DNA from 4 places in the Arthrobacter sp. TMT4-20 genome. Region 3 is predicted to be linked to each of the others. Evidence: riboswitches for the same ligand, from Rfam matches in the RefSeq annotation. Region 3 holds a riboswitch; each other region holds the start of a gene.

Region 1 (7,856 bases), on a different contig from region 3:
GATGAATGGGGATGCGGGTGTGCGGTTTGAATGAAGGGTTTCGGGAGGAATTACCGGCATGACGACAACTGATGGAACTAGAGCGGCAGGTCCGTTGTGGAAACGGGTGAGCGCCGATTTGTTGAGCGAGCTCCAACGTGGCACTTTCGATGCCCGGTTCCCGGGCGAGCTTGAGTTGGCGCAACGATACGGGGTCAGCCGCGGAACGATCAGGGCAGCGTTGAGGCCCTTGCGGGACGCGGGGCACGTTAACGCGCATCCCGGGCGAATGTCGCGGGTCCAGGCGGGAGGAAATACAGCCTTCGGCCCGTTATACAGCCTGCTGGCGTCCGTGCGAGACTCTGGGATGGAACACCGAAGCGTTGTGCTTCAACAGGAAATCACACAGAGTCCTGCCACGGCGACCCTGCTTTCCTTGAAGCAGGACGCCGAATTCTTCCATCTCACTCGGGTGCGCTTTGCCGACGAGGAGCCAATTGCGCTGGACGAAGTGTGGATGCCTGCAGATATTGCGGGAGGTTTAGTGGATTCAGATTTCACCAGGAACTCCTTGTATGGGGAGCTCGAAAAGCATTGCGGAATGGTCCTCAACGGCGGAACTGAGCAACTCTCGGCTGTCCTGGCCGCTCCGGAGCACTCGAGGCTTCTGCAATGTGCCGCCGGTTCGCCACTTCTACTGATCGAGCGAACTGGGTGTCATCGGGCGCAATACGTCGAGTTCCGACGAACCTATGTTGTGGGTGACCGGGTGGAGATTGCGACCAACTTCGGGTGTAAAGCGGATCCGCCGACGTCCTGAACAAACGGCCGTTATACCGACTTCGCTGGGACTGGGCAACGATCCTCATACGTGGCGCGCCGGTAGAAGGCCCAGGAGAGTAGGCCGATAGCGAGAACCGCGAGGACGGGTTGAATGGGCTCGAAGTACTGCATCGCTCCCGAGGTTCCCAGAGCGAGCAAGACGATCTTGTTGCACACGGGGCAGCCGACGGCAAAGAAAGTCACGATCGCCCCCGCGATGCCCGAACGGGTCCGCGGAGATTCCACAATCCGATCCTGGGCGATATAGGTACCGAGGACCAGGCCGCTTAGCGCCGAGGAGATGATCAGCGCTGGCACCGACCACCAGGTGGGGGGAACTTCACGGCTGAATAATGGCGTGTCGATGAGATCGGTCGGAATGGCTACGAGCAGGAAGGTCGCCACCGCACCGAATAACACGGCGATCCACCGGCGTAAGGGCCACCGAAGAAGAGCGTTGAGCAGAGTGGGTCGCTGGGTCGTGGGGTTCTCGGTGCGGGGAGTCATGGAGCTTCCTTTGACACTTGATCCGAAGACGCTTCTGGTGATGCGGGGTCATTCGGGGGTGCTGATGACCTGTGGCTGCGCCGGCGTAAGTAGATGGCGCCGGTTGCGGTGAGGAGCATGAGAATTAACAGCATGACAGCTACGTCGGGGATTGAGTCCGCGAAGGTACGTACCGCGTTCTCGAGGGCGAACTGGTCGGTAACGGAAAGGATCCCACCCAGACTCGCTGTTCCGTCTGTGGCGATGAGGAAGATTCCGATGCCGATTGAAAGGGAGCCAGAGATCACCATAATCCAGGTGTTGGACCACCGTCCGATGGTTACAGGGCGGGGACGAAGCCACCGACGTCCGGAAACACCGAGGCGGTCCCACAGCGCAGCGAGGAAGAACAGCGGGACTGCCATTCCCAGTGCATAGATGGCGAGCAGAATTCCGCCGTAGACGGCGTTGCTGCCAGCTGCGGCGACGGTAAGAATTGACCCAAGGATGGGTCCGGTGCAGGCTCCTGCGACCCCGTACGCCAATCCGAGGACGAAGACGGAACTGCCGGAACCGACAGTCGCGGACCGGGTGCGGATGAATGCCGGTAGGCGGACACCGAGGATCTGAATGAGACCCAAAACGATCATGAGGGCGGCTGCGAGCCCGATGAGAATGTGTCTGTCAGTGGTGACGAGGGACCCCAGGGTGCCAGCGAAGACCCCCAGGGGTACGAGGGTGCACAACAATCCTGCGTAGAAGAGCATGGTCCGGCCGACCAGTTGCCGTTTTGTGCTGAAGGCATACGCGAAGAATGCTGGCAGCAACAATGCTGAGCACGGACTGAGGAGGGTGAGGAGACCACCGAGGAACGCCCCGCTGTACCCGATTAGCATTACTGGAGACTGGTTTCTGCCAGCACAGTCTCAATGGCTTGTTCAAATACTTCTACCGGTTGGGCGCCCGAGATGGGGATGTCGTTCACCAGAAACAAGGGTGTTCCGGTAGCTCCCAGGGCTGCGGCTTCCTCAGCGTCGGTTTGAACAGCCTGATTGAGCTCCTCCGAGTCCAGATCCGCTGTGAACGCCGTGATGTCGGCTACCCCAACTTCTTCTGCGATGCGGATCAGCTCCTCGCGCGGGAGGCTGATGTGTCCGCGGTCGGGGGCCGCAGCGAAGACGGCTTTATTGAACTCCCAGAACCTATCCTGTTCCCCTGCTGCCCGGCCGGCAACTGCAGCATCAAGAGACTCAGTTCCGAAAACAGGTAAATCTCGCCACTCAATCCTTAGTTCTCCGCTAGCAACATACTGCTCGACCAACGCCGGCAATGTCTCGCGAGAGAAAACCCCGCAGAACGGGCATCTGTAATCGGCGTATTCGACCAGAACAACGGGGGCGTCGACCTCACCCATTGCTAACGGGTCGTCGGCGATGCGCCGGGATAAATCGAACTTCTCTTCCTCCCGGCCGCCGGATTCCTCTGCGACGTCTGTTCCTGATCCATCAGAAGCGGGTGAGGAGGCTCGCTGGGAAGCGATCAAGCCAATAATCAGGATGAGCGCGGCGACAAGCAGGGCAGCAATGAGGGTGGCCGATCGAACACCCGCGGTTCGTTGATCAGATTCTTGTGGCATTCATTACTCCTGGCGTCGTGCGCCCCATGGGAAGGCACAAGGGGACGGAAAAGGGGGATTCACCCGGACACCAGATCCCTGTTTGTCGGATCTGGTGTCCGGGCGCGTCCGAGAAACACCGCTGTCAGCGAGGTCAGAGCCCCACCAGCGGCGTTGGATAACTAGATGTTGACCCGGTAATAGACAGGACCGGAACCCACATTGACGGATTCCTCAACGGTCTGGTTACCGTTCCAGCCGCTGTGGATGGCTCGTCCGTCGCCGAGGTAGACGGCGTTGTGTGAAAAGCCCATCCCGCCGTCGGCGTAGTAGACGAAGTCGCCGGGCTGGGGATCTGATACCGGAGTAGCGAAGGCCATCAAGGACTCAGGGGACTCGTCTCCCACCCCCATCACCCCGGCGGCTCGCAATGCCCCTTCGCCCAGGACGGTGCAGTCCTGAATAGCGCCCAACTGCGTGTTGGCGAAGGCAAGAATACGGCTGTTGGCAGTACCGCTCTGGGGAGCGTCCGAGGAATCCCAGATATTTCCTGACTCGCTGCTCACCCGGTTACTCAGGGGACTGATCGATGCACTTTGTGTACTCACGCTAAAGTCGGAAACCGCTGATGACGAGGCTGCGGAGCCAGAGGCAACCGGTGCAGCAGTCACGGCATTCGACTCCTCGGACAGCACGATGGTGTTTCCCGGGTAGATGATTGACGTGACGGTGAGCTGGTTTAGGCTCAGCAGCTTGTGCAACGCCACACCTGTCTGAACGCTGATAGCGCCCAGCGAATCACCTGACTTCACGGTGTACGCAGTGCCTTGATTGGTGGGGCTCGCCTCCACTTCGACTGTTGAAGCAGCCGATGAGAACGATGAAACGGTGTGATCCTGCGCCGGGTGGGCGATCGCCGAAGCGTGGGCGGGGCTTGCTCCCGCCGCAAGCATTCCGGAAGCAACCACAAGCGCGGCGATCTTGGGTCCCCCCTGAGGCAGGACGGCTTGCCTGCTGAGGAGAAGAATCGAACGGCTTTTCGTATCGGCGCGATGTCGGGCGCGCACAGTATTTGATGACATGAATAATCTCTCCCTATACCTACGAGGTGAGCTGTCGGATTCGGATGGGAGACACCCGGCCGCACGAGGACAAACGCCCCGCCCGGCTTCACCCCAAGGGTTCCTAAAGAACCCACCTATGGTTTCCCCGCCCCAGCCTTCCTATCTAAAGGACCAAGGCCTTTGGCTGGGTTCGGTAAAAGGCCTCGATAAGCCCCACCTTCAGTGGGGCACTGTATTAAACCTACTCGGAAAAACTAAATGTACAAACATTTACACTGACGGCGCCTCCCTGGTTGGCAACCTCAATGAAGAGAGAGCGATTCCCAGGCATCAGTGGAGCGTCAGACCACTCCCGTGGTGCCCAGGAGTGACCCGATAAGGAAAGTGGCTGCCAATGCCAGCGCGCCGCCAAGAACGATCCTTACGGTCGGGCGCGTCGCCGGGTTGCCGCCAATCCGTGCGCTGCCGTAGCCGGTTACGGCGAGGGCAATCAGGACTGCGACGAAGGTCGCGAGGACACGAGTTTCCTCTGGAAACAGAAGAATCGTCAGCAGGGGGAGGATCGCGCCAAGGGTGAAGGCCAGCGCAGATGCGGCCGCAGCAGCTAGCGGGCTCGCCACGGCGTCCTCGCGCAATCCGAGTTCAGCTTCGAGATGGGCCCCCAGGGCATCGTGTTTGGTGAGTTCCACTGCCACCTGATGGGCTGTGTCCCGGCTAAGCCCCTTCGATTCGTAGATTCCGGCCAGCTCCGCAAGTTCCGCTTCAGGCTCGGTTTCAAGCTCAAGGCGTTCCTTGGCGATGAGGGCCTGCTGGCTGTCTTTCTGACTACTCACGGACACATACTCTCCGAGGGCCATGGATATCGCGCCGCCGACAAGACCGGCAATGCCAGCGGCAAGAATCACGGGGGTTGCCGTTGTCGCTCCCGCAACTCCGACGACGAGGGCAGCGACCGAGACAATCCCATCATTGGCTCCAAGCACACCCGCTCGAAGCCAATTGAGCCTGCCATGGATGGTGTTGTCATGGGGTTCGTCACTATGCGTGCCTGGTACGGGAGAACTAGTCATTCCCGTAATCTAGGCCTCCACGAGCCAGTACACCAGTAAGGATCGACTCTCCTGTCGGGATTCCGATTCGGGTGACCTCGACGGAATTCGCTGTGATTCACTGCGGCGCTGAAAGGGGCTTGCAATAGTCACCGCGCCGGCCGTTTTGTTCCGGGCGCCGGCGAAGAGGCATGGGATTCTTTGACCGAGTAAGGTAAGCGAACCAAGTAGGCACCACATACCGCAATTGCGGTTCGAAGTTCGAGGAGGAAACGTCATGACCGGAAGTGTGATTGTTGGTGTGGATGGAAGCGAGACCGCGTACAAGGCAGCCTCGCGCGCCGCGACTCTTGCCGAAGGCCTCGATGCAGAACTTGTGGTGGTCAGCGCGCACATTACGGGTAACACGGAAGTTGTCCATATCGGCAACGACACTTGGATACTGGATGATGCTGAGCAGGCTCTCAAGTTGGCCGAGCAGGTTGCAGTGAAACTGCGAGAACAACACCCTTCCGTGAAGGTGCGCCCCGCTGCGGGGCGGGGCAAGCCGCAGGATGTCCTCATCGAGGAAGCCGAGCGTGTCGGTGCCCAATTGCTGGTGGTAGGTAACGTGGGAATGAAGGGGCTTCGACGGGTTCTGGGAAGCGTTGCGTGGAGTGTCGTACATAACGCACCCTGTGACGTGCTCGTCGTGAAGACCGCCTCCTGATTTCACTGCAGCTCCCAAGCTGCGGCCTGGGCTGAAACGAGGACTGCGCGCGGCGACAAAGTCAGATCGACATACTTCGCAACGGGATCGTTCGTCTCTTCGGCTTGAGTCGTAACATTGAAGCGGATACGGACTTCGGTTTCCGAAACGCGTTGTAAAGGACTATAAGAACTTGTCACTCGAATCACTGCCCGTCCTGGATTACTCTCAGCTGAACGCAGGGCCCGAGGAGGCATCGGACTTCCGGGACGATCTGCGCAATGCGATGCACGAGGTCGGATTCCTGTACCTGGCAGGTCATGGCATCCCGCAGGAGCTCACTAACGCCATGCTCGCTACCTCCAGACGCTTCTTCGACTTGTCGGAGGAGCAAAAACTGGAGCTGGAGAACGTTCATAGCCCCCAGTTTCGTGGCTACACCAGGATGGGCGCCGAATTGACTGATCGGGCGGTGGACTGGCGAGAGCAGATCGACATTGGCGTCGAGCGCAACGCTGTGGAACCGGCGGCAGGGGTCGCTGACTACTGGCGGTTGGAAGGCCCCAATTTGTGGCCGGCTGAATTGCCCGAGATGCGGAAGATCGTCTCTGAGTGGACTCAGCGACTGAGTGCCATTTCCCTCGACCTTTTACGGGCGCTTGCCGTGTCTCTCGGTGCACCGGAGGACAGTTTCGATGAAGCCTTTGGTTCAAGCGCCTTCCCGATGCTGAAAATCGTGCGTTACCCGGGGGAGTCCGGCAACGAGCCGAAACAAGGCGTCGGGTCGCACCGCGACGGCGGAGTGCTCACACTGCTCCTGGTGGAACCGGGAAAGGGCGGACTCCAGGTCGAATACCAAGGAGAGTGGATCGACGTACCTCAGGTCCCTGGAACGTTCGTGGTCAACATCGGTGAAATGCTCGAATTGGCGACAAACGGCTACCTCAAAGCGACACTGCACCGTGTCATCTCACCTGGTACCGGAACCGACAGGATTTCCCTGCCCTTCTTCTACAATCCGGCGCTGGATGCCACCATGCCCGCACTGCGCATGAGCCCGCAGTTTCACGCCAAGGCCCAGGGGCTGTCGGTGGACCCGACCAACAGCCCAATCCTTGAAACCTATGGGGATAATGCTCTGCGCTATCGGTTGCGGGCCCACCCAAACGTTGCCGCGCTTCACCACGCCGACCTCCTGCAGCAGCAAGGGCAGCAATAGGGAACGTAGACAGTCACCAGGCATGAAGCGCAGCGGAACCGCTGTACCGATCCGTTGGTTAGCCACCCAGCGTCGCAAGCAGCGGACTCATCCGGTAGGGGATGGGCTGGCGAAGAAACATGCTGGTTCTGGTTCGCAGGATTCCGGGGCAGAGGCGAATCTCTTCTGACACTCGGTAGAGGTCGTCCGGGTCGCGAGCGACAACCCGGCAGAGAAGGTCCGTTTCTCCTGCGGGTGCAAGACATTCGACAATTTCTGGAATGGCGCGGAGCCCTTCAACGGCAACATCGATCCTGTGCTGGTCAAGCTCTGCGGCTACATGCGCTGATATGAACAGGCCGAGGGCCTCTGGCACGATGCGCACGCTGTTATCCCGCAGGGCACCTTGTGACTCGTAGCGCTCCAGGCGCGCCTGGACCGTGCCGCGGGCCAACCCTGTGCGGTGCGCGATGGCCAGCACGGTCATTCGAGGGTCAGCGTCGAGTGCTTCGAGGACAGCGCGATCAATAGCATCCCTGATCGGACGTTGATCTTTGTTGATGGCCATGGTTCTCCTCAATAGGCGCGGTCAGGATGACCAAGGTTGACATCCGGATAACTAAAAGTCTAGTCAGATTGACTACCAAATACGCCGACTGTTGCACACAGGTATGACGATGTTGCTCAATGGAAGACAGAAAGGTCAGGAATGGAGATCCCCTTCCCAGGCTTTGCAAGCAGCTAGTGAGTACACCCCTCCAAGGTTGCGAAGTGTCGCTCCCATAAGGAGCGCACTCGGTCCGTCGCCCCACCCCTGCTGCGGACTCCATTGAGCTGGATTGCGGCCGACGCCACCGCTGGAAGGGTTCATATCTACGGTTGACCTGCACACTGGTTCTTGTCCCTGCGGTGGTCTGTGGGACGCTCGTAACAGGCGAGACACTGAATGCAAGGT
Region 2 (7,856 bases), on a different contig from region 3:
CAGATCGTCCGAGAACGTGACAATCTGCAGTCCGGCTGCAATATCGACTTCGGGGATCTCCGCCTGCAGCGGACGGGTCATCTCCGTGAAATACCTGACGACGGCGTTGCCGGTAGCTTCCATCAGCGCCAGCTGGGATGGCACCCGTTCCTCCGCGTAGGTACGCAGCACTCCTTCCCCGGCGCCGTCGTCGTCCAACCTGCGACGCGCGCGCCCCGCCTGCCAGGAGTAGAGTGCGGTACCGATCCCCTGCCGGCGCCTGGCGGGGTCCACCCCACCCATACTGTGAACCACAGTGGACCCGGGATTCCGCTGGATTACCCCAACGGCGCGGGGCACACCCGCATCGTCGAGACCCAGGATGGTGTCCTTTGCCGGGTCGGTTTTCGATGAGCCCAGTATCTGCTCCAGGTCGGCCCGCTCCTCCACCCAGTCCGGCTGGTCTTCCTTGGCCATCCGGTGCAGCAGCTCATGCCAACTACCCAGATCCTTAGGCGTGATGGCACGCCAATGCAGCGGCGTGCCGGAGGGAAAGAAGTCCGATTCTGGCTTTGTCATGGCAAAAGCCTAAATCACCGGGACGGTCAACCATCGGCTGAGCAACCGACATCTTGTTCTACCGCATGTAGAACCTTGGCGAAAAAGAGAGTAGATTTGAAGTACTCATCCACAATTTTAGCGAAGGACTTGCATGGCCACCCTCGGAGAACTCGAACGCACAGTGATGGATTTGCTGTGGGGCACCCCCGGGGCACTGACCGCGAACGCACTGCGCGACATGCTGGCGTTGGCGACGAAGGAAGCCGTGGGCAAGGAGCTCGCCGTCACGACAGTCCTGACTGTCCTCTCACGGCTGGAGAAGAAGGGGCTCGTGGAACGGGAGCGGGAAACCCGCCCGCACCGCTACCGTGCGATCACCAGCCGGGAGGAACACACCGCCGAGTTGATGCACGAAGTCCTCGTCACCGCCCCTGACCGGGAAGCAGTCCTGGCACGGTTCATCGGAAGCGTTTCCGACAGCGAGGCACAGGCTCTGCGCAAACTGCTCGGCAGCTGAACGGATGTTTTGGGCCGCCCATTTTTTGGCCGGGCTCGCCGTCGTCCTCGCCTGGCCTGCGCCGGTAGCCCTGTCTCGGGCAAAGTGGCCCACCCGTTCACCGTTTACGGCGATGATTCTGTGGCAGGCGATCGCCCTCGCGGGCGGACTGTCAATGATTGGCGCGATGCTGGTCTGGGGTCTCGACCCGCTCGGCGACAACCTGGTGGAAGCCCTTGGCCGCTTCGGCGACATGGCGTTTGCCAACCAGCCGGTCGACACGCTCGGCCTGGTCCACGTCTTCGCCCTGAGCGCCGCTGGGCTGCTCAGCGCCCACCTGATCTTTACCCTGCTGCTGACCTACGCCAAGATTCGTGGGCAGCGTAAGCGACACCGAGACATGCTGAACCTGCTCAGCTCCCCGGCAGCAAACCGGCCGGCAACGCTGGTGATCAACCATCCCACTCCTGTGGCCTATTGCCTTCCGGGTGGTGCCAGATCAGTGACCGTACTCTCCGACGGGCTCCTCGACCTGCTGACCCCCGCCGAACTCGACGCCGTACTGGTGCACGAGCTGGCACACCTCCACCAGCGACATCACCTACTCCTGTGGGCGTTTGCAGCCTGGCGCGCGGCCCTCCCGTGGCTGCCCACGTCACAACTGGCGCAGCGGGCCGTCAACGAGTTGATCGAGATGCTCGCCGACGACGAGGCTCTGAAGCAGGTTCGGGAGCCAGTCCTGGCCCGGGCGATCGCTATCGTCGCCTCCGGGTCGCTGCCCGACCAGCAGGGCGGCTTCGCCCACGGTGACTCGTTTGCGGTGACGGCGCTTGCTCCCGGTGCGACCCCTGACCAGGATGCTGGTGCCACCCTTAACCGGATTCACCGGCTACTCACTCCGCAGCCGCCCTTGTCGCTGCCCCAGCAGGCGGCCGCCCTCGGTGCCTCGGGACTGCTACTGGGGGCGCCGACGCTACTGCTGATTGCCCCCTGGGTGCTGGGTTAGCGCTGCCTGGCGCTGGTTTTATGAACAATGCTCCCACTGATCGGGCACGGTCACTGGGATTGTCTAAATACTCTCAGTGACCGTCGGTGATCGTTGGGACACTTAGTCGCGGCATCCGGCGCGGCTGGTACAAGAACTGTGGAAATAATCCGCGCCCCAAAGTGGGGGGGGAGCTCGGCGAGCTAATGAGTTGGCTCGTGGCAGGTGCCATGACGAGTAGTCATGGGAGCGGATCGTGTGGCACTATCTGCTCTCTTGAGATACGAAAATGGCAGGTGCCCTCCGTCCAGGACACCCGCCACTTTCAGTTCAGTTCACAAAGAAACTCCGTGAGTCAGGGTATTAGCCGTTGACTCGTACGAAGTATGAACCGCCGAGGTCGGACAGTGGGTGCTCGATGGTGAGGTTTGATCCGTTCATGCCGCTGCTGATGACCTTGCCGTTGCCGACGTAGATGGCAATGTGGCCGGGGCGGACGACGAGATCGCCGGGCGCGGGGCTGGAGACCCGGGTTCCGTACTGGTCGAACTGCAGGGGTCCAAGGTCGCCGACGTTCAGGCCGATGGAGCGCAGAGCGCGTTCGACGAGGATGGTGCAGTCCTGGATGGAACCGAGCTGCCCATAGGCCGAGGCGACCAGTGCTGCGCCAACTCCGCTGGCCGGAGCCGCCTTGGCTACGGGTGCGATCGGGGTGATGGCACCGGAGGCCAGTGTCATCATTGCTGGTGCCGCATCGGCAGCGGGCGCGGCTGGTGCTGGAACTACTGCCGGTGCGGCGGGTGCTGGTGCAGGTGTTGAGTAGAACGCCTGGCTTGCAGTTGCTGCTGGAACGGCGGCTGCACTGACGGCTGCGCCGCCGGTGAGCTGGATCTGCTGACCCGGGTAGATGATTGAAGCGTAGGACAGGCCGTTTTGCGCCAACAGGGTGTCGAGGTTAATACCGTGCAATGCGGCGATCGCTCCCAGCGTGTCTCCGGCTGCGACAGTGTGGACTCCTGTTGCGGGTGCTGAGACTGCTGGCGCGGTGGTTGCTGCGCCCTGGGTGTAGGTTCCTGCGTGGGCGGTCGCTCCGACGGAGAAGACGAGGCTGCCGGTCGCGACGGCGATGATGGCTGGCTTGCCCAGTGCTACGGCCTTGGTCCTGGCCGACTGGGTCAGACCCTCGAGGGCGATGGAGTGGGTGGTGGCGGCGCGGTGGCGTGCCGAAATGGACTGACGTGACATGATTGTTTGCCTCTCCCATGCCTGCGGGGTGAGCTGTCGGGTTCGGATGGGAGTCACCCGGCCGTCCTCTACCTATGGGCTACGCCTGCCATCGCGAACGATGCTGCAGGTCTAGCACTGGATAGTCAGATCGACTTAACCCCGAGGGTCACCGCGTGCGGTGGCCCGGTGGAAACGTGGTTCCCCCGTCCCTGCCATCTGGATTGTGCGAACGGGTCCCGGTGCAGCGGCAGGGCTCGGCATTCTGCGCGGGAATGTCATCTCGGCGGGGTGCCGGGATCACTCGAATGAGAATACCCCACCGTGGTATTGAAGTCACGTTAAGGTAACGGGCTTTTCAAGGATCACCGTACCCGCGGGCCACCGACCCTTCAGGGAACCTATTTCATCTATCGAGCGTTCACGGCGGAGCGGATCGTCGATGATACTTATAAAGGCCGCGCAGAGCGCATGGTCGAGGACGTACCAACGGCCTCATCTGGGTCCGACCAGAACAGGTCGGAGCATTGAAAGGATAGCGCCGTGAACGCCGGAGCCGGACCTCGGAACAGTACCGATGACACCCCTGGGGCAGCTGCCACGGAAGCCCCCGCGGCGGAGTCCACCGTCGCGGATCAGCCGGTTACCTCCGGTGCGGTGCACGGTTATTCCCCGGACAAGGCGGCCTATTTGCGGCGTCTGAAGCGCATTGAAGGACAGGTCCGTGGGATAGCGCGGATGGTCGACGAAGATCAGTACTGCATCGACATTCTCACCCAGGTCGCGGCGGTCAACAGTGCCATGCACGCCGTGAGTTTGGGCCTGCTGCAAAACCACTTGCAACACTGCGTCGTCACCGCAGCCCAAGAAGCCCAAACCACTGGGTCCTCCGAAGCCGTCGACGCGAAGGTCAAGGAAGCAACACAGGCAATCAGCAGACTACTGCGCTGAGCCTTCCGTCGGCGCATATGCGCCCCCAGGCTTCATCAGGTTGGCGTGAGTGGCTTCAATTGGTGAGCCCGGCCGGATGAGCTTCGGGAACGGCCACGAAGACGGTTTCGATTTTCGCGTCGGTGACTTTATCTGCCTCATCTGACAGAAGCACATCCGAGGGTGGTCATCCGTACCCAGAATCGGTGAGATCCACCTCGCGCCCGGGAAATCCGGCCGGACCAGGGAAAAAGTCAGGCGCTCAAAAGCTGGTACCCGGCCTGCTCGACCGCCGAGCGTACTGCTGCTGAGGGAACCACCTGGTTACTGTAAACGGTGACCGTGGAGGTCCCGCCGGACACGAGATCAATCTGGACGTCGGCGACGTCATCAATCCCGCCGACTGCAGAGCTAACCCGGGACGCGCACGACCCACAGGTCAGGCCAGCGACACCGAAACTGGCGCTGATGCTGCCAGCCTGGGGAACCGTTTTGGCTTTGCTGTCCTGGGGGGCGCAGCAGGCACATCCGGAAGATGATGTGTCGGTCAGGGTCAGTTCGGAAGAAGTGCCACACATGAGGGTCTCCAAAAATGAGGAATGGTTGTTCGAGAATCAGCGGGTGTAGCCATCCGGGGTCATTCACGTTGGCTACAGCTGCTTGAGGGACCTTCTGGGAGTAAGCGGCCCATCTAGGGCCGGACTTCCCACTTGGGTACTCATAATGTATACCCCCTAGGGGTATGTGTCAAGGGTTGATCCGGGTACCCGGATCCCGCAGCGACTGAAGTCACCCTGGGACCGATTGGGACCTAAGACTCTACTTGTGGGCCGACGCTAGGCGGAGACTGGAAATCATCTCGAGGTGAAAGGTATCCGGCATGATGTGGGGTTATGGGCAGGGATCAGCGTGGATGTGGCTTTGGGGCGTCCTCCTGATCGTTGGGATTGTGCTGTTGGTACTGCTCGCAGTCAGGGTCCTTGGCAACGGAGGCCGTGTCGGATACGCGTCACGGGATGCCTCAGGGGTGGGCGGCCCGCCCCACGGCCGGAGCACTGCCCACCAGATCCTGGACGAGCGCTTCGCGAAGGGAGAACTCACCGCCGACGAGTACCGCGAACAACTCGAAGTTCTCGGTGAGGGCCCGTAGCAAACCCCCCATCAGCCGCCGCCAAGCGCTGCTACTGGGGGGACTCGGCATCGCGGGGACGGCGACTGGAGGTGCAGGCCTGATCTGGACGCTAACAACGCGGGAGCCACCCGTCACGGGAAGCGAACTAATCCAACCTCCAGAGTTACGAAGCAACAACGGTCAGCTACAGGTACGGCTGGAAGCCGCACCGGGACAAATATTGCTGGCCGGCCGACAGGCCGCAGCCCTCGGTTACAACGGGGGTATCCCCGGCCCGACACTCCGCGTACAAGCTGGCGATGTCCTCAAGATCAGACTCGTCAACAACCTGGACCAGCCCACCAACCTGCACGTTCACGGGCTTCACGTTTCTCCCGAAGGCAATGGGGACAATGTCTTCATCTCAGTCGAGCCCGGCAACACCTTCAACTACGAATACAAACTCCCAGAGGATCATCCACCTGGCGTGTACTGGTACCACCCACACCACCACGGCATGGTCGCCGATCAGATCTTCGCCGGGCTCTTTGGAGCAATCATCGTTGAGGATGTGGAACCCATCGAGGTGAGTACGGAACGGGTACTGGTCATTTCGGACACCACCCTGGACGGACTGGGAAACATCGTCGCAGTCCCGGCGATGGAACGAATGATGGGCCGGGAAGGTGAACTGATCCTGGTCAACGGGCAAAGCAACCCGCAATTCAGTGCCCGCCCCCGGCAACGGGAACGGTGGCACATCATCAACACGTGCGTGTCCCGTTACCTCCGCCTACAGGTCGACGAGGGGCAACTGCAGCTTCTCGGCATTGACTCCGGGCGCCTGCCAACACCCGAGAACGTGGATCGACTTCTCCTGCTGCCCGGAAACCGGGCCGATCTTCTCATCTCCATCCCGGCCGGTGATTCCGTGCTCCGAGCGTTCTACCAGCGCCGGGGAAGGGCGCCAGGAATGACGGGACGGGAATCCGGAGCACGCAACAACCCGGCCGACCGCCCCGACGGCTTCGCGCTGGCCACCCTCCACGTGTCCGGCGAACCGGTCGCATCCCTGACAGCCCCGACCACGCAAAAGGGACTGGGAGACCTGAGGTCAGCCCCCATCGCGGCACGCCGGGAAATCGTCATGGCCGGCGGGGGCATGGGCGGGGGCATGGGCATGATGCGTTTCACCATTAACGGCAATGAATTTAACCGGGACAGAACAGACACAACGGTAGCGGCCGGGAATGTGGAGGAATGGACGCTGACCAACACGAGCCCCATGGACCACCCGTTCCACCTGCACGTCTGGCCGATGCAAATTATTGAAGAAAACGGTCAGGTAGCGAACACAACGATATGGCGGGACGTGGTGAACGTGCCCGCCAACGGAAGTGTCAAAGTTCGGGTGGCTTTCAACGATTTCCGCGGACGCTCCGTCTACCACTGCCACATCCTGGATCACGAAGACCTCGGCATGATGGGGACCATCGAAGTCCGCTGACAAATCCGTAGCAAGACTTATCCGACTGACCTTGTGCCCTTGGCGGGACTTGACCCCACGAGGGGTCAGGCGTCAATCCGCTCCCGGTCCAGGGAGGCGGCGCCAGCCACGATGAAATCCTTGCGCGGGGCGACGTCGCTGCCCATCAACAGATCGAACACCCGCTCAGCCGATTCGGCTTCCTGGATCCGCACCCGCCGAAGAGTCCGGTGCCTCGGGTCCATGGTGGTTTCCGCCAGCTGCTCGGCGTCCATCTCACCGAGCCCCTTGTACCGCTGGATGGGTTCCTTGTAACGCTTGCCCTGCTTTTCCAACTCTGCCAGCAGCCGGGAGAGTTCCTGCTCGGAGTAGGTGTAGATGGTGTCGTTCGTTTTGGACCCGTGGTTGACCACCTCGACCCGGTGCAACGGCGGGACCGCCGCATACACCCGGCCGGCGTCTACGAGCGGCCGCATGTACCGGAAGAAAAGGGTGAGGAGCAGGGTGCGGATGTGGGCGCCGTCAACGTCGGCGTCGGTCATCAGGATCACTTTCCCATACCGCGCTGCGTCCAGCTGGAAGCTGCGGCCCGACCCGGCGCCCACCACCTGGATCAGCGCCCCACACTCGGCGTTGGCGAGCATGTCCCCCACCGATGCCTTCTGTACGTTCAGGATCTTGCCCCGGATGGGTAGCAACGCCTGATAGTCGGAGGAGCGGGCGAGCTTGGCGGTGCCCAGCGCGCTGTCACCCTCGACGATGAACAGTTCGGACCGTTCGACGTCGTCAATCCGACAGTCGGCCAGCTTCGATGGCATTGAGGACGTTTCCAGGGCGTTTTTTCGCCGCTGGGTTTCCTTGTGTACCCGCGCGGAGATCCGGGATTTCATCTCGGCAACAACTTTTTCCAGCAGGAGCGCGCTCTGGGCCTTGTCGCCCCGGGCCGTGGAATTGAGCTTGGCCAGAATCTCCTTTTCGACCACTTTCGCGACGATTGCCCGCACCGCGGAAGTGCCCAGGATTTCCTTGGTCTGGCCCTCAAATTGGGGCTCTGCCAGACGCACGGTCAGGACCGCTGTCAGTC
Region 3 (7,856 bases):
CCCGTGACGGCCGGAAGTTCACCACTCCGTCCGGCAAGGCGGTCTTCACCGGCAACGCCCTTGAGTACCCGAAGATCCCCGAGGGGCGGCTGCTGCTGCAGACCCTACGGTCGCACGATCAGTACAACACGACGATCTACGGCAAGGATGACCGGTACCGCGGCATCCACGGCGGACGACGTGTGGTGCTGGTGCATGCGGACGATCTGGCAGCTGCCGGGATCGCCGAAGGAGAAATGGTGAACCTGGTCTCACAGTTCTCCGATGGCGTTGAGCGCCGGGCCGAGAACTTCCGGGCGGTCACCTACGCCACCCCGCGGGGCTGCGCGGCCGCCTACTACCCCGAGACCAACGTGCTGGTGCCGTTGGATTCCACGGCTGACGTCAGTGGAACACCGACGTCCAAGTCGGTCATCATCCGGCTTGAGAAGATCGCCTGAGCTGAACCGCTCTGAGCCTAAAACACCGGCGCCCCCATTCAGCTGAATGGGGGCGCCGGTGTTTTATCAGGTGGAGTTTTAGCTGATCCACGGCAGGCGCAGCGCTGGCAACCTGTCCCCCGCAACGCAGCCGTCAGCCGGCACCACCATGACCCCGGCCGCGGAGGCGAGGCCTCTCAGCATGCCGGAGCGCTGGTGAGTGGCCGCGACGGCCCGGCCGGATTCCAGCCGGTAGGGCACCACCCGGCTCCGGCCGGGAAGCTCATCGAATGCCTCCCCAACGGTAACCTCGTCGGTTTCCGGGAACGGCGCCCCACGCAGGCCTGCCAGCAGCGGGCCCACCACGGTAAACATGGCCATCATCGCGGCCAGGGGATTGCCGGGGAGACCTACCAGGAACCGGCCGTCCTGCAGTCGGGCCAGCAGCGTGGGGTGGCCGGGCCGCATCGCGATGCCGTCAATGATGAACTCTGCCTCGAGCGTCTCCAACGCGCGCCTGATGTGGTCAGCCGAGGAACTGCCCGTCCCGCCGGTGGTGATGAGGACGTCACCGGAGGCGCGAGCGAGGGAGAGTTCATCGAGCGCTTCGGCGCTGATGGCGGCGACGACGTCGTCGAGGTCATCCTTGGCACGGCCCGAGGTGTCGACGTGCCCACCCATCATCTGGACCAGACCGGGAAGCTGGGGACCAAACGTGTCACGGACCTGCCCCGGCTCGGGGAGCCCGGCTTCGATGACCTCGTCGCCGGTCAGCAGCAAGGACACCCGCGGTGCCCTCAGCACTGGAAGGTTGTCGTAGCCACAGACCGCGGCCAGGGCAATCTGGGCCGGGTTCAGGGTGACGTTCGCGGGAATGGTCTCGCTGCCCTGAGGGGCCTCCTCGCCGGCCGGTCGGATGTGTTCCTGGGGCCTCGGCTCGTCCGGCCGGGCCCGCTCGTTGCGGTCCAGGGAATCACCGCGGACGGCACCGTGCTCCATCCGGAGGATCCCGGTGGTCCCCTCCGGTACCACGCCGCCGGTCAGGATGAATGTCGCCTCACCGGGAGCCAGCGGTCCCGCACCCGAATCCTGGTGCGGGGCAGGACGCGACCAGGGGTGCTCTTCCTTTGGTGCATGACTGACCAGTTGCCACGGTGGATTGCCGTTGACTGCCCATCCGTCCATGGCCGATGACGCGTAGTGCGGGATGGCCTGTAAAGCCGTGACCGGCTCGGCCAGTGTTTGTCCAAGCGCTTCGGAGAGCGGGACTGTCTGGTTGGCCATTGGCGTTCCGGCGTCGTAGGCGACGCGTCGCGCCTGCTCCCAGTCGAGGTTCCGGCCGGTGGAGTTGTCGGTGGCAGTTTCGCTCACTGGGGATTCACTCATGGGGGATTCGCTCACTGGGCCTCCGCCGTTGGTGGGGTGGCCGCGTCTTCGGTGGGACACTGGCGACGGGCAGCCTCAATCGCTGACTCCATGGCTACCGCCTCGGTAGCCTGCTGGCTGGCCACGGCAAGGCCAGCGGCATAGCCAGCGATGAAGGTGGTCAGCGGCGCTGCCGGGCGGACTATCGAGTGGGCTGCGTCCCCCGCGAGGGAAAGGATGGCATCGATATCGATGGTGGTGCCCTGAAGCTCGAAGGCCTCAATGAGTTGGGCACTCCATTCCTGAAGGATCTGATCCTGTTTTTTCATCGCTGCTCCTGAATCTAGGTCGGTGCTGTGCCTGAGACACCGAGGGATTGAGCGTCAGCCCAGGTGTCGACGTCGGCGGTACTGCCCGGCCGAACGTCAATTGCTCTCCATTGCACCCTAGCAAGGAGTGCCTTCATCGATAGATTCTGGGCCCCTCCGGAGGCGTGGATCTCCTGCACCGCTAACCGCAGGTCAGCAAAACGGTAGAGGGCGGCCAGCGGCTGGTCCCGGCCGCCGTCGTGCGCCATCGCCGAGGAATCCGGACGATCGACCGCCGCTTTCAGGAGCGAAGGAATCGCCTCCGCGATGCGCGGCATGTCGCACGCCAGCACCAGCAGCCACGGTGTCGAGTCGTCCTGTAAATGGTCGACGGCGGCAGCCAGCGCCGCGGCCGGCCCGCCGAACGGTGGCGACTCGCGGACAAACTCGCGCGACACCGGTTGAGCCCGGAAGGTTGCACCGTCGACGTCGTCTGGCCCGACGACGACGATCCGTCGTGCAGCTGCCGCGGCCTGACAGGTCAGGTCAAGCAGGCTTTGCCCGTTGTGCTCGAGATGGGCCTTGGGTGTACCTCCCAGGCGTGAGGATCTGCCACCCGAGAGCACTACGGCATTGAAGGCAACGGGTACCTGAGCGCTCAAGCGGCGCTCTCCGACCGGAGGAAGGCGCTCCACTGCGGGGCTGGCTTCTCGATCTCACGGAAGTGGTGGGATGGACCTCGGGGTGGTTGTGGGGTGACCCCCAGCTGCCACCCCAGAGAGGCGAGCGTCTTGTCACCTTTGTCGTTGTTGCACCTGAGGCAGCAGGCTACGAGGTTTTCCCAGCTGGAGTCCCCGCCGCGGGAGCGTGGATACACGTGATCGATGGTGGAGGCGCTTTTGCCGCAGTAGGCGCACAGATGGTTGTCGCGGCGCAGCACACCCCTGCGGGTGACCACGAGACTTTGCCGGTAGGGGATTTTCACGTACCGGTTCAGCAGGATGACCGAGGGGCGCCCGAGAATCTCATTGGGTCCGATGACCGGTTCCTCCCCTTCCGCGACGACGCTGGCTTTGCCGGCCAGCACAAGGACCAGCGCCCGGCGGAAGGTCACTACCGCCAGCGGCTCATATCCAGCATTCAGAACGAGAGTGCGCATGCACATTCCTCTTTGCCGATCAGGCCTCTACCCCTATCGCCGGGGTCGCAGGCCGAAATCCTGACTCCTTTTGAGTAAGGGTAGTTCGGCTGACGCTCGGTTAGCTAATTTTGATGGAGCTGGTCCACGCGTGTCGTCGCGGACCGATCGCCTTGACAGTCCGGGCGGCTGCCAGACGCACAAAAAGACCCGGAGGAAATTCCTCCGGGTCTTTTGTCGTAATGCGGGGTGTTCTTAGCCGCCGACGCGGATGAAGACTGGGCCCGAACCAAGATCGGCTGGAGCGACGACGGTCTGGTTGCCGTTGAACCCGCCGTGGACTGCCTGGCCGCCACCGATGTACACAGCGATGTGGGCCACTCCGGCTCCGCCATCTGTGTAGTAGATGAGGTCACCTGGGATGGCTTCGCCGGCGCTGACCGTGCGTCCGAGGGACAGGTACCCGGCTGGCCAGCCGTGGAAGTTGATCCCTGCTGCTGCCAGGGCGTTGCTCACCAGACGGGTGCAGTCCTGGGTGACTCCCAGCTGAGCCTGTGCTGCGGCCGCGATTGTTGCTGCCTTCCCTGAGGATGCGGCTGGGGCTTTCTGCGCGACGGGGGCCTCGGCTGCCGGAGCGGCCTGTGCTGGAGTGGTCCGGACGGGCGCTTCCGGCTCGACGTTCACTGCAGGTGTTACGGTAACCGGCTCTACGGTTTCGGGCTCAGCGGCCGGGGCCACGGCCGGAGCCTCTTCGATCTCCACAACGGTCTCAGCCTGAACAGTGACTGCTGGGGCTTCGACGACTGCTGGGGCTGCTACGGCTTTGACCGGGGTGCGGTTGAACGCAATGTCGGCGTCTGCGGGAGCTTCGACGGCGGCTGGAGCGGCCTGGATCTCCAGCGCGGAGGTCAGGGTGGTCCGTTCGGCTGATTCGAGGGAGAGCTCAGCAGCGTTGGCCGATACCCCACCGGTCAGGACAAGGCCTGATGCTGCGGCGATTACAGCTGCCTGACGGCCCATGCCGCCAGCGTTCTCGGTTACTGCTTTGGCCAGAGCCGAGAAGTTGGTGTTGTGGCGCTTATCGGCACGGTGACGTGCAATAGCTGTGCGAGTTGTCATTTTTGCGTTCTCCAGGGTTCGGTGTGGTCTTAGCTAACGCGGACGAAGCTAGCGCCGGGGAGGTCGGAAAGGGAATGGAGGTCGGTGTTCATGCCGTTCAGGCCACCGCTGATGACTTGGCCGTTTCCGACGTAGATGGCTACGTGGCCGGCGGTGATTACCAGGTCGCCCGCCGCTGGAGAGCCAACAACTGATCCGAAGGCGAAGAAATCGCCAGGCGCAATGTCGCCAACGGACTTGCCGACGGAGCGAAGTGCCTTCTCAACCATGGCGGTGCAGTCCTGCCCGACACCGATCTGGGAGTAGGCGGATCCGACCAGACCAGCGGCGATGTTACCGGAAGGGGCAGCCTTGGGGGCTGGCTTTTCGGCTGCGGGCGTCTGGGCTGGCGCAGCTGGTGCGACTACTGCTTCTGCTGCGGGCGCCTCAACTGGCGCTGCCTCGACTGGCGCTGCTTCCTGCACGGCGGGCTCTGCCACCATTTCGGCTACCGGCTCAGCGGCGGGTGTTATTGGCTCGATGACGTCGGCCTGCACCTCGACGACTGGAGCAGCTACGGCGGCGGGCGTCGCCGACACGGCTGCACGCTCGAAGGTGATCTCGGCGGTGGCGGGAGCGCTTACGGCGTCAGCCGTAGCAGCAATCGAGATCAGGGGGGTGGAGAGCTGAACGACACGCTCGGACTCACCGAACCCGTGGGCTGGCAGTCCGGCGGTCAGGACGAGCCCTGACGCTGCGACGATGACTGCTGCCTGGCGGCCGACGGAACCAGCGTTCGAGGAGACGGCGCTTGAGATGGCTGTCAGGGGGCTGGTGTGCGTACGGGCGGCCCTGTGGCGGCCCAGAGAAGAGCTAGTTGACACGTTCGATTGCCTCTCCCAATTGCCTGCGAGGTGAGCTGTCGGATTCGGATGGGAGTCACCCGGCCCTCTGATTCCCAGTGGAATCAGACGACTTAACCCCAAGGATTTCTTGCGAAATCCACTAATTGGTTCCCCCGCCTCTGCCATGCGAATTGTGCGAACGGAACCTCAGGCAGTGGCAGAGCTAGGCGATCTGCTCGAGGGTGCCAAACCTATTAGAATTTGGCACGAGATCGACGGTACATGAGATTGACCGCAATGTCACATTCCGGTCACGAAACGGTGTGTCCTTGGTTACAGCCAGCCCATGGGGTCCACGGCCTGACCGTCAACCATCACTTCAAAATGCAGGTGGCAGCCGGTGGATGCACCGGTACTACCGCTCTGGGCGACGACCTCACCGCGGTCCACTGACTGCCCCTCCTGGACATTGCTGGACGAGAGATGGTTGTACGTGGATTCGAGCCCGTTGCCGTGATCGATGACCACGCGGTTTCCACCGCCATAGGGGTGCCAGCTGGCAAAGGTGACAGTGCCGGACGCTGCCGCGAACACTTCAGTGCCGCACGAGCTGCTGAAGTCCTGACCTGAGTGGAGTTCCCCACCCAGGCCGGTAATCGGGCTGACCCGGTAACCGAACGGGGACGTGACAATCAGCTTGTCCATGGGAGCTGACAGGGAGCCGCGGGCCGCTGCAGGTACAGCCGCTGAGTCTGCAGCGGTCATGATCTCGCTGAGCTTGGCGTCTGCGTCGAAGGTGCTCTGCAATGCGGTGCGGCTGAAGTCGACCAGCGCCGCGTCGGGAACGCTGATTTCCCGGGGCGCAACAGTCGCCTGCACGGTGGGCGCAACGGTTACGGCGGCCGCATTGTCGTCCTGCGGGGCCGTCCCCGCGGTGGTGGGTAGCGTAACGGTCAGCACCAGCCCGGACGCGGCGGCGGCGATGGCGAATTTTTGGCTCATCCCGGTGAGCGAAAAGTCGCCCCTGACCCGGGTTGCTCGTCGTCGTCGTTCGAGTCGTTGCGCGTCCCGAGGACGCACGGCAGGTACTGGGGCGCCGGCACGGCGGCGTCCCGAAGCATGGTGCTTCGACAAAGGGTCCCTTTCGTATATGCCTGCGAAGTTAGCTGTCGGATTCGAGTTCGGGAAGAAACTCGGCCCTGACCGGTCCGCCGAAGCAGCACCGCGTCCGGACTTCACCCCAAGGCGGCTTATCAGCCGCCGTCTGATGGGTCCTCCGCCCCTGTCACGGGTCTCAGCATCCAAATCCGCTGACAGGGTTAGGCGTGCGGTTTAGATAACGCTGATGTATCAACGTCAGCTTTCCATCATCCACGACCATAAGCAAAAGAGATACGTTCGTTATCTTTTCCTGTGGATAATTTGCGGCAATATTGTGCCGTGGAGGTTTAGAGAGCCGGCCCGGCGACCGACACGAACACGTGTGCGGCGACCTCCGGCGGGAGCTCCAGCGCGCCCTCGATACCCTCGACCCTGACCGACACATAGTCGCCGGCCGCCTGCACGCCGATGACCGTTCCGGGCCGCAACCCACCCTCATCGAGTTGGGAGAGCAGTTCCGGGTCCACCTGAATGGGCTCGGCCAACCGGATAAGGGTAATCACTGACCCCTGAGGATTGGCGCCGATCACCGACAGGAGGCTGCGGACACCGTCGGTGAAGCCTTGGGTTGGCGGGCCGCCCAGGGCCTCAAGCCCCGGAATAGGGTTGCCGTATGGAGACTCGGTGGGCTTTCCCAGCAGCTCGTACAACCGCTGTTCAACCCGCTCGCTCATCACGTGCTCCCAGCGGCAGGCCTCTTCGTGGACATAAGCCCAATCCAGGCCAATCACGTCGGAGAGGAGACGTTCGGCGAGGCGGTGCTTGCGCATCACCCCGATGGCGCGACGGCGGCCAAGGTCAGTGAATTCGAGGTGGCGATCGCCCGAGACGATCACCAGCCCGTCGCGCTCCATCCGGCCGATGGTCTGGGAGACGGTGGGACCGGAATGACGGAGCCGTTCAGCGATCCGGGCGCGGAGGGCAACAATGTTTTCCTCCTCCAGTTCCAGGATGGTCCGCAGATACATCTCAGTGGTATCGATGAGGTCCGTCATGCGGTTCAGCTCCTAGGCACTGGTGCGGGATGGAACAGCGGGCAGCTTTCGCGGTGGGAGCGCGGCACATATCGCCAGCGCCGAACACAAGTTCTACGCTCACCAAGGTTAACCCATTTACCGGAGGCCGCGGCAATCAGCGGCAACCGGGTGCCCGGTCGGGGCATGTTCACAAATGCCGCCGGGGCCGGGTAGTGCGGCAGAATGTATCCCGTCTTGTGTCGCACGCTTACCCCCTTGGAGAGACCATGAGCATTTCCCCGGACCAATTGATCCCCGCTGGCCTCCTTCCCGCCGACGGGCGTTTCGGAGCAGGCCCGTCGAAGGTGCGCGACGAGCAGATGGAGGCCCTCGCGCAGGCCGGACGGACCCTGCTTGGCACGTCCCACCGTCAGGCGCCGGTGCGCAACCTTGTCGGTTCGGTCCGGGAAGGCCTGAGCCAGCTGTTCAACGCGCCGGCCGGCTACGAGGTGGTGCTGGGCGTTGGTGGGTCAACAGCGTTCTGGGATGTGGCATCCTTCGGGCTG
Region 4 (7,856 bases), on a different contig from region 3:
TGACCAGCACCGGGCGGCATTGGCCGGTGTTTCGCTGCTGCTTTCGGCCGGGGCTCCCGTGCCGTCACGGTTGCTGACCGAGCTGCTGGGTATTCTTCCTGGGGCATCGCTGCACACGCCCTACGGCATGACCGAAGCGTTGCCCGTGACCGACGTCGACCTCGGGTTGATCCTCTCGGCCGAAGCCGATGCAGCAGCCGGGAATGTGGTTGGCGCTGGGAACGGCGTCTGTGTGGGCAGAGCTGTCTCGGGCGCAGAGATCACCGTTAGTCCCCTCAACCAGGAGGGTACCGCCGACGGCGACCCCACCACCGATGCCGGTATCACTGGGGAAATCCTCGTCCACGCTCCTCACGTCAAAGAGCGTTACCACCGGTTGTGGATGACTCAGCGTGAGAGCTCTCGCAGCGGCGGCTGGCACCGCACCGGAGATGTGGGCCATTTCGACGGCGACGGCAGGCTCTGGGTCGAGGGCAGACTCCCCCACATCGTGACTGCGTCGACGGGTGTTGTGACCCCGGTCGGGGTGGAACAGGCGCTGGAATCGGTCGACGTCGTCGGGCTGGCCGCGGTGGTTGGTGTTGGTCCGGCAGGCACCCAGGCGGTCGTTGCAGTGGTTGAGACCAATCCCCCGGTCAAGAAGCCTGGCCTGGCCGGAGCTGAGCTGGCGGCTCAGGCACGGAATGCGGCCCGGTCCGTCGGCGTGGAGTTGTCGGCAGTGTTGGCGGTCCCGTCGTTGCCCACCGACATCAGGCACAACGCGAAGATTGACCGGACAGCGGTTGCGGTGTGGGCTGCCGGGGTGCTCGCCGGCGGCCGGGTCGGCAAGCTGTGAGGGTTCTCGTCACCGGTGCCAGCGGGATGCTGGGCCGGGTTACTGCCGCGCTCCTCCAGGCGCAGGGTCACGCGGTCAGGACGTTTCAGCGGCGCCCATCCGGTCTGGCTGGCGTTGAAGACAGCCTTGGATCGATCACCGACCAGACGGCAATCCACCGCGCTGTGCAGTGCATGGATGCGGTGGTGCACCTCGCGGCGAAGGTTTCCTTCGCGGGTGCTGCGGCTGACTTCGAGGCAATCAATGTGGAGGGCACCCGCGTCCTGCTCGAAGAGTCGCGCGCGGCCGGTGTGCGCGACTTCGTCTTCATTTCCTCGCCGTCGGTGGCGCACGTGGGTGAGGCACTCGTGGGTCAAGGTGCCACTGAGGCCACTCCGGCTCTGGTGCGCGGCAATTACGCGCAGACCAAGGCCAAAGCCGAACTGCTCGCGTTGGACGCCAACAGCGAAAGTTTCAGGGTGGCAGCGGTCCGTCCCCACATTGTGTGGGGTCCCGGTGACACGCAGCTGGTTGAACGGGTGCTGGAGCGTGCGCGTGCCGGGCGCCTGCCGTTCCTTGACGCCGGCACCGCCCTGGTCGACACCACCTACGTGGATAACGCGGCCGCAGCGATCGGCGCAGCCTTGAGCGGCATGGATCGGTTGGCTGGGCAAGCTGTGGTGGTCACCAATGGTGAGCCCCGCCCGATCGGTGAATTGATCGCCGGAATCTGCCGGGCCGGAGGGGTTCAGCCGCCGCGGTGGGCCGTTCCTGGCGGTGTGGCACGGGTCGCGGGATCCCTGGTGGAATTCCTCTGGCAGCGCGGCGGGATCGAGAGTGAACCGCCGATGACCCGTTTCCTTGCGGAGCAACTATCGACTGCACACTGGTTTGATCAGCGCAGGACCCGCGAGTTGCTCGATTGGACGCCTACGGTGTCAGTGGATGAAGGTCTGGCCCGCCTGGCACAGCATTACCAGGGGAACCAGGCTTCCCTCTCCTAGCGATCCATCGGAGCGTGGAGACGTCCCTGACTGTCAGTTCGTCCCCAGGTGAGCTGGCTCGGTGGTGCCACGCAGTTTTCCGTTGCCGTGTCCTGACCCGTCGGTTGCCTCGGTGTCATCGGCTTGCCTTATCGGGGACCAAAGCGTCCGGAAAGCACGAATGCGCCACCGGATTTCTCCGATGACGCATTCGGGTGCTGACAACCGTACCGCTGACGCGGAGGGTTTAGAGGGTGTAGTACCCAACCAGTGGCATGGCGCTGACCGCGTGGACCAGGGTGCCCTGGCTCGGGTTCAGTGCGCTGACCATCTGGCCGCCACCAATGTAGATGCCGACGTGTCCGCCGCCGTTCTGGATGACAAGGTCGCCGGGCTGAGGGTTGCTGGTGGGGGTCAGCGCGCCCATCTGTGCCTGGCTGGTGCGGGGCAGGTCGATGCCGTGCTGAGCGTAGACCCACTGCACGAAGCCCGAGCAGTCCCAGCCGCCTGGCGAGGTGCCGCCGTAGACGTAGGGGGAGCCAACGAGGCCCTGTGCTGTTCCGGCGATCCCTGCGCTGGAAACCTGTCCGCCGGTGGATGCTGCTCCCATTGGCTGGATGGTCTCGGAAGCGGTGGTGATGCCCAGGGTGCTGGTTTCGGCAGGCGCCGGAGCGGCTGCTGGTGCAGCAACTGGGGCGGGAGCGGCAGTTGCTGCTGGTGCTGATACCTGAGTGGCCTGGCCGGCGTTGCCGGACAGTGAGATGACGTCACCTGGGTAGATGATCGAATCCCAGCCGAGACCGTTCGAGGCGAAGATGGCCTCGATGCTGACGCCGTAGGTGCTGGCGATGCTGCCCAGAGTATCTCCGGACTGAACGGTGTGAGTGGTGGAGCTGGCGGCGGTCGTCTGGGCAACTGGTGCGGAGACGGCGGCCGGGGCGCTGACGTTGACTTCGCCTGCAGCGTTGGCTGGAAGTCCGGCGCTGAACATCAGACCTGATGCGGCGACGACTACAGCTGCTGGACGACCGATGGCGCCAGCGTGAGAGCTAACTGCCTTGGAAACGGTCTGCATGGCGCTTGGTGGGGTTGCACGGTGGCGCGCGATATAACGGTTCTTGGACATGATGTTGCCTCTCCCAATGCCTGCGAAGTTAGCTGTCGGATTCGGATGGGAGCCACCCGGGCGCTGTGCGCCTTCACCCCTAGGTCGTCTGGCGACGACCACTACTACTGGTTCCCCCGCTTCTGCCTGATGTGTGCGAACGGACCTTACGACGGCGGCAGAATTAGGCAATCTGTCGAAAGGACGCTGAGTTGAACGGAACCCGACGTGCGATCTACTGTACATTTCCTGGTCCGGGTTTGTCACATTTAGGTTACGGCAGCAGTATGCTGTTGGATGTCCTAGGTCGGGGCGCGGGTCCGACCGTGGAGGGCTGAGGCAATTCAACACGACCTGCAGGAATTCCGCCGGGGCGTGAACGAGCATCGAATAGGTGACACGGAGAATCCGTGCTCGACCGGTGGTGAGCAGGTTCCATCGGCGGCGGTCTTCAGCGAATTCGGCGGGACCACTGTGATGGTTGCATCCGTCGGCTTCGATGCCCAGCGGTCCTTCGACGAACAGATCAAGCCGTCCCACACCCTTGATGTACACCTGTGTTTGGACGCTGAGTCCTGCGCGGCGCAGGTGGTAGCGGGCTGCGGTTTCGATGATGGATTGTGAATGGGGATCGATCATTCGCAGCACTGCCCTTTCTCGGGCATCTCGTTTTCCAGCCAAGGCAGCGAGCAGTTCGCGGGGCGTCACATGTTTCAGTACCACCGCCGATTCCAGGATGCAGAGCGCGTCAAGCTCTGGCAGACATCTGACACTTTGTACGCAGATCTCCAGGATGCTGAGGGGACCTTGCGCCCGATGGACTTTGAACCCTTCCCTCAGCCGCCGGCTGTGGGTGACGCTCACATGGAGCCACGATGGTGGACGCAGCACCCAGAGGTTTGGTTGCGTTGCGGCACTGATGCAGGCCAGTTCAGCTTTGGCACACGTTGCAGTGAGCAGACTCCCAGTGATGCCGGGTAGCGCAAAGACTCCTGGCCCTGGGTTTACCACCTCACCCTTTGCGAGGGCCGCGCGGAGGTGAACGGATCCCAGACCGGCGCGGGTGGGTTCCCTACGGCGTGCCACGCCGCCTGGTTCTTGCAGTGTCTTGACTGTGTCCATGCCCAATGGTTGCCCTCTTTGGGGGTGTCAGTGCGGCGTCACCCGTTCTATGTGGGTAAGTCTCCTTGGTGGAGCGGGAGTGGGACTGGGGCTAGTGGGCAACGTGTCACGGGTGAGCTGCGAGGGAGTGCTGAGCCAAGGATCCCGGCTGCAGAGATGTGCTACCAGCGGCCGTTGCGGGGCTTCGGCTGACACCGCGGGCAACTGAACGACGAACGGTTCATAAACATCTCGCGGCGGATCAGCGAAAGGCTGTCAACGAGCGGGTCGGCGGCGCAGCGGGTACAGGGTTCGCCCTCGCGGCCATAGGCGTTGAGGGAACGTTCAAAGTAACCGGAGCTGCCATTGACATTCACATAGAGCGAGTCAAAGCTGGTGCCGCCAGCGTCGAGCGCCCGCAGCATCACATCACGGCAGGCATCAATCAGCCGTAGGGCGTCGGCCCGGCGCATGACATCCGTGGGGCGGGCATAGTGGACTTTGGCTGCCCACAGCGCTTCGTCGGCGTAGATGTTGCCGATTCCCGATACCAGTCCTTGATCCAGTAGCGCCCGTTTAATTCCGGTCCTGCGTCGCCGGAGCTTTGCGAAGAAGTCATCGAAGGAGAACGCCGGATCCAGCGGATCGCGGGCTATATGGGAGGCCTCAACCGGGATCAGCGGCAGTGGACTCTCCCCCAGCCCACCCGGATAGCCGTCTGTGGTCGACACCATCGACGTCACAAAGAGGCCGCCGAAAATGCGCTGATCAACAAACCGAAGCTCCTGCGGCAGGGGTCCGGCATCAGGATCGTCGACAGCCGACAGGGTGAGCCTGACCCGCAAGTGCTTTTCCTCGGGCAAGCCTGCGTCTTTGACCAGCAGTTGTCCGCTCATGCCCAGGTGAGCCATCAGGGCCACTGGCGCGACACCACTCGTGCCACCACTCGTGGCAGTCCCACCAGCCTCGGCCGGAGGTGCCAACGGCATCCACAGGAACTTTCCCCGCCGCACCACGTCCAACACCCGGGCCCCCACCAAATCGCCGGCGAAGTCTTCGGCGCCCAGCCCGTGACGGCGGATGGAGCGGACGTCGAGGATGTCGACGTCGTCAATGGTTCGTCCTAACACCCAGCGGGCGAGGCCGCGACGCACCACCTCAACCTCGGGAAGTTCAGGCATGGTACGGCTTAGGCTGACTCGGCCGGACCGGGGGCGGCAGTCACGTCAGCAGCATTAGCAGGGCCAGTGCCATTGGTAGGGGTCGACACCGAGTAAGCGGCCGATTTGGGTTCGTGGGCGAGGTGCCGGAGCATCTTCCACGACGCGGCGGCTGCCTCCTGCTCGGCTTCCTTCTTGGAGGGGCCCGACCCGGAGCCATACGGCAGTCCGCCGACGATGAGGAGGGCTTCGAAGGTGCGTGCGTGGTCGGGGCCGGAGCCGGTGACCTTGTAGTCAATGGCGCCGAGCCGGCGTGCTGCGGCGATTTCCTGGATGCTGGTTTTCCAGTCGGTGCCGGCGCCCATCGCTGCAGCGCTGCCAAGCAGCGGCGCGACAAGCCGCATCACCATGGCCCGAGCCACTTCAATACCGTTGTCCAGGTAGGTAGCGCCAATAATGGCTTCCATCGTGTCAGCGAGGATCGAGGCCTTGTTCTTGCCGTTGGTCAGCTTCTCCCCCTGGCCCAGGAGCACATACTCGCCGAGGTCCAGTTCGCGGGCAATCCCGGCCAGGGCGCGGGTGCTGACGACGGCGGAGCGTCGCTTGGCGAGATCGCCCTCTGACAGGTCGGGGTTATCCCGGTACAGCGCATCGGTGACCGCAAGTCCCAGCACCGAGTCGCCCAGGAACTCCAGGCGCTCGTTGGTGGGAATGCCCCCGTGCTCGTAGGCGAACGAGCGGTGTGTCAGGGCAAGACGAAGCGTCCCGGCGTCTATAGAGACACCGAGACGCTTCAAAAGGTCTTCAGTATTAGCCACGTCTACTTACGCATTCGCATAAGAACGCTGCGGGTCCCCCGTTGCCGGGGTACGCAGCGGTCGTTAGACGTCGGCTACTTTGCGTCCCTTGTACTCAAGGAACAGTGCAGTGCCGGCGGAGTCGGTTACTACCTTGGCCTGGTGAGCCAGGCTGTAGGTAACGCGGCCGTTCTCCACGGTCTTCACCAGTTTGGGCGCAGTTGCCTTCCACTGGGACCGACGTGCACGGGTATTCGAGCGGGACATTTTCCGCTTAGGAACAGCCACGACTAACTCTCTTCTCTCTCGACAGACTCTGTACTTGCTGCCGCGTCGCTTGACGCTGCAGTGCCAGTCAACCCGGAAAGGGCGGACCAGCGGGGATCCAAAATTTCGTGCTGATGATCGGGGTCATCTGCAAGGCGTGCTCCACATTCAGAACACAGACCCTCGCAGTCCTCCCGGCACACCGGCTGGAACGGCAGCGACGTTACCACTGCGTCCCGAAGCACCGGCTCAAGATCAATTGAATCCCGATCTACCCGGTGCTCTTCAACAGGTTCTTCTCCCTCGGACAACTCGACGTCGTCGTAGTAGAAAAGCTCCTGCACATCGATGCTGCTGCTGTACCTGATGGGATCCAGGCACCGGCCGCATTCGCCCACGATCTCGACGTCTGCGGTACCTGATACCAAAATGCCTTCATGTACTGCCTCAAGTCTCAGATCCAGTTCCACGGGGGAACCTTCCTGAACACCGATGAGAACCACACCGAAATCCTTTGGTGCGGGTACATGTTCTTCGATTGTTCGCATGCTGCCCGGGCTGCGCCCGAGGTCCTTGACGTTGAAAATCAAAGGCGAACTGAGATCGCTTTTAATGGGAACTCCTGTAGAACATATGACCGACGTATCATCTTAGCCTGATAAGCCCGCCCGGCTCAAACCAGAACCTGCGGACCCGGTATGCGGCTATTGCCGACGACGACGGCGAGTGCCGCTCATGCCCCACCTCACCACGGATTGGGGGCAGAGCCAAACGCGCCACGCGGGTAGGTCCCAGGCCATCCGGCGCTCCGGTGGGGTCTGGTCCCCCATCTCCCCCACCCCAGCACGTAGGCTGTGTCCAGTGAAGATTCCCCCAGCCACCAGTGCCGTGTGGCTGTGGCTGCGGCGATCGATGGCTGTCCTGGTGACCCTCGCCGGCGTCTGGCTGCTCGCCTGCTACTCACTCTTCATCAACCCTCCGGTCTTCGACGCTGCCCACGTGGCAAACGTTGAGGCAGACGCTGTGGTGGTGTTGGGTGGCGCCAGTTCGGAGCGGCTCCCCGTGGGGCAGGAGCTTGTCGCAGCCGGTCACTCATCCATCCTGGTGATGTCCACTACTAGCACCCCGGGAAACGTCGACGCCGACAAGTTGTGCCGGCGCCCAGCCCACGAGTCGCGGGTGTGCTTTGAGCCCGACCCCCAGACCACCCGGGGGGAGGCTCGCGCCCTGGCCCGGCTAGCCGCCGATCGGGGCTGGGACACGCTGATCGTGGTGACGTCGGACTATCACTCCCTTCGGGCCTTCACCAACCTCAGCCAGTGCTCCACTGCGGACCTGGTCATGGTGCCCTCCGAGCCGGACCATGGCTTCCTCGAATGGCTGCCCCGCTTCGTCGAGGAGAGCGCCGCCCTCACCGCGAGCTATGTGCGGCCGGTGTGCGCCAACCGCATCTGACAGCCTCCCGTGCCATGGTGCGTTCACCGCATTGGTCAGTATGCTTAGCGCTATCAGGGCCCGCCGATGGAGTGCGGCCTCACCTACTGCCTGAGGGGTAGCGCCACCGATGAGCGATTCCGAAAAGTCACTGGATTCAATCTGGTCCGACTGGAAACAGGCTGTCACCATGAA

The links. A riboswitch is a leader RNA that binds a small molecule or an ion and turns the genes downstream of it on or off. The one in region 3 is predicted to bind cyclic di-AMP.
Region 1: it holds a riboswitch for cyclic di-AMP, as region 3 does, so the genes downstream of both, ACX80Z_RS10800 (LysM peptidoglycan-binding domain-containing protein) here and ACX80Z_RS14185 (NlpC/P60 family protein) in region 3, are expected to answer to the same signal.
Region 2: it holds a riboswitch for cyclic di-AMP, as region 3 does, so the genes downstream of both, ACX80Z_RS07495 (C40 family peptidase) here and ACX80Z_RS14185 (NlpC/P60 family protein) in region 3, are expected to answer to the same signal.
Region 4: it holds a riboswitch for cyclic di-AMP, as region 3 does, so the genes downstream of both, ACX80Z_RS13560 (C40 family peptidase) here and ACX80Z_RS14185 (NlpC/P60 family protein) in region 3, are expected to answer to the same signal.

Annotation. Positions count from the first base shown of each region.
Region 1 covers NZ_JBTNDW010000010.1:320-8,175, forward strand. The annotation lists gene ACX80Z_RS10780 (GntR family transcriptional regulator) at 59-799, shown strand; gene ACX80Z_RS10785 (hypothetical protein) at 811-1,308, opposite strand; gene ACX80Z_RS10790 (cytochrome c biogenesis CcdA family protein) at 1,305-2,183, opposite strand; gene ACX80Z_RS10795 (DsbA family protein) at 2,183-2,923, opposite strand; gene ACX80Z_RS10800 (LysM peptidoglycan-binding domain-containing protein) at 3,085-3,984, opposite strand; cyclic di-AMP (ydaO/yuaA leader) riboswitch at 3,987-4,165, opposite strand; gene ACX80Z_RS10805 (VIT1/CCC1 transporter family protein) at 4,308-5,036, opposite strand; gene ACX80Z_RS10810 (universal stress protein) at 5,293-5,724, shown strand; gene ACX80Z_RS10815 (isopenicillin N synthase family dioxygenase) at 5,897-6,922, shown strand; gene ACX80Z_RS10820 (Lrp/AsnC family transcriptional regulator) at 6,981-7,469, opposite strand.
Region 2 covers NZ_JBTNDW010000006.1:48,340-56,195, forward strand. The annotation lists gene ACX80Z_RS07480 (GNAT family N-acetyltransferase) at 1-558, opposite strand, end outside; gene ACX80Z_RS07485 (BlaI/MecI/CopY family transcriptional regulator) at 692-1,057, shown strand; gene ACX80Z_RS07490 (M56 family metallopeptidase) at 1,062-2,042, shown strand; gene ACX80Z_RS07495 (C40 family peptidase) at 2,385-3,266, opposite strand; cyclic di-AMP (ydaO/yuaA leader) riboswitch at 3,270-3,486, opposite strand; gene ACX80Z_RS07500 (metal-sensitive transcriptional regulator) at 3,789-4,196, shown strand; gene ACX80Z_RS07505 (heavy-metal-associated domain-containing protein) at 4,430-4,753, opposite strand; gene ACX80Z_RS07510 (SHOCT domain-containing protein) at 5,056-5,325, shown strand; gene ACX80Z_RS07515 (multicopper oxidase family protein) at 5,336-6,793, shown strand; gene ACX80Z_RS07520 (DNA gyrase/topoisomerase IV subunit B) at 6,859-7,856, opposite strand, start outside.
Region 3 covers NZ_JBTNDW010000017.1:18,979-26,834, forward strand. The annotation lists gene ACX80Z_RS14155 (FdhF/YdeP family oxidoreductase) at 1-440, shown strand, start outside; gene ACX80Z_RS14160 (molybdopterin molybdotransferase MoeA) at 519-1,805, opposite strand; gene ACX80Z_RS14165 (DUF6457 domain-containing protein) at 1,817-2,113, opposite strand; gene mobA (molybdenum cofactor guanylyltransferase) at 2,128-2,754, opposite strand; gene ACX80Z_RS14175 (HNH endonuclease) at 2,751-3,251, opposite strand; gene ACX80Z_RS14180 (NlpC/P60 family protein) at 3,486-4,349, opposite strand; gene ACX80Z_RS14185 (NlpC/P60 family protein) at 4,379-5,212, opposite strand; cyclic di-AMP (ydaO/yuaA leader) riboswitch at 5,218-5,381, opposite strand; gene ACX80Z_RS14190 (M23 family metallopeptidase) at 5,507-6,307, opposite strand; cyclic di-AMP (ydaO/yuaA leader) riboswitch at 6,310-6,483, opposite strand; gene ACX80Z_RS14195 (metal-dependent transcriptional regulator) at 6,622-7,329, opposite strand; gene serC (phosphoserine transaminase) at 7,578-7,856, shown strand, end outside.
Region 4 covers NZ_JBTNDW010000015.1:9,382-17,237, forward strand. The annotation lists gene ACX80Z_RS13550 (alpha/beta fold hydrolase) at 1-835, shown strand, start outside; gene ACX80Z_RS13555 (NAD-dependent epimerase/dehydratase family protein) at 832-1,818, shown strand; gene ACX80Z_RS13560 (C40 family peptidase) at 2,045-2,923, opposite strand; cyclic di-AMP (ydaO/yuaA leader) riboswitch at 2,927-3,103, opposite strand; gene ACX80Z_RS13565 (hypothetical protein) at 3,278-3,526, shown strand; gene mutM (bifunctional DNA-formamidopyrimidine glycosylase/DNA-(apurinic or apyrimidinic site) lyase) at 4,186-5,184, opposite strand; gene rnc (ribonuclease III) at 5,193-5,981, opposite strand; gene rpmF (50S ribosomal protein L32) at 6,045-6,248, opposite strand; gene ACX80Z_RS13585 (YceD family protein) at 6,251-6,817, opposite strand; gene ACX80Z_RS13590 (YdcF family protein) at 7,089-7,682, shown strand; gene ACX80Z_RS13595 (DUF3140 domain-containing protein) at 7,792-7,856, shown strand, end outside.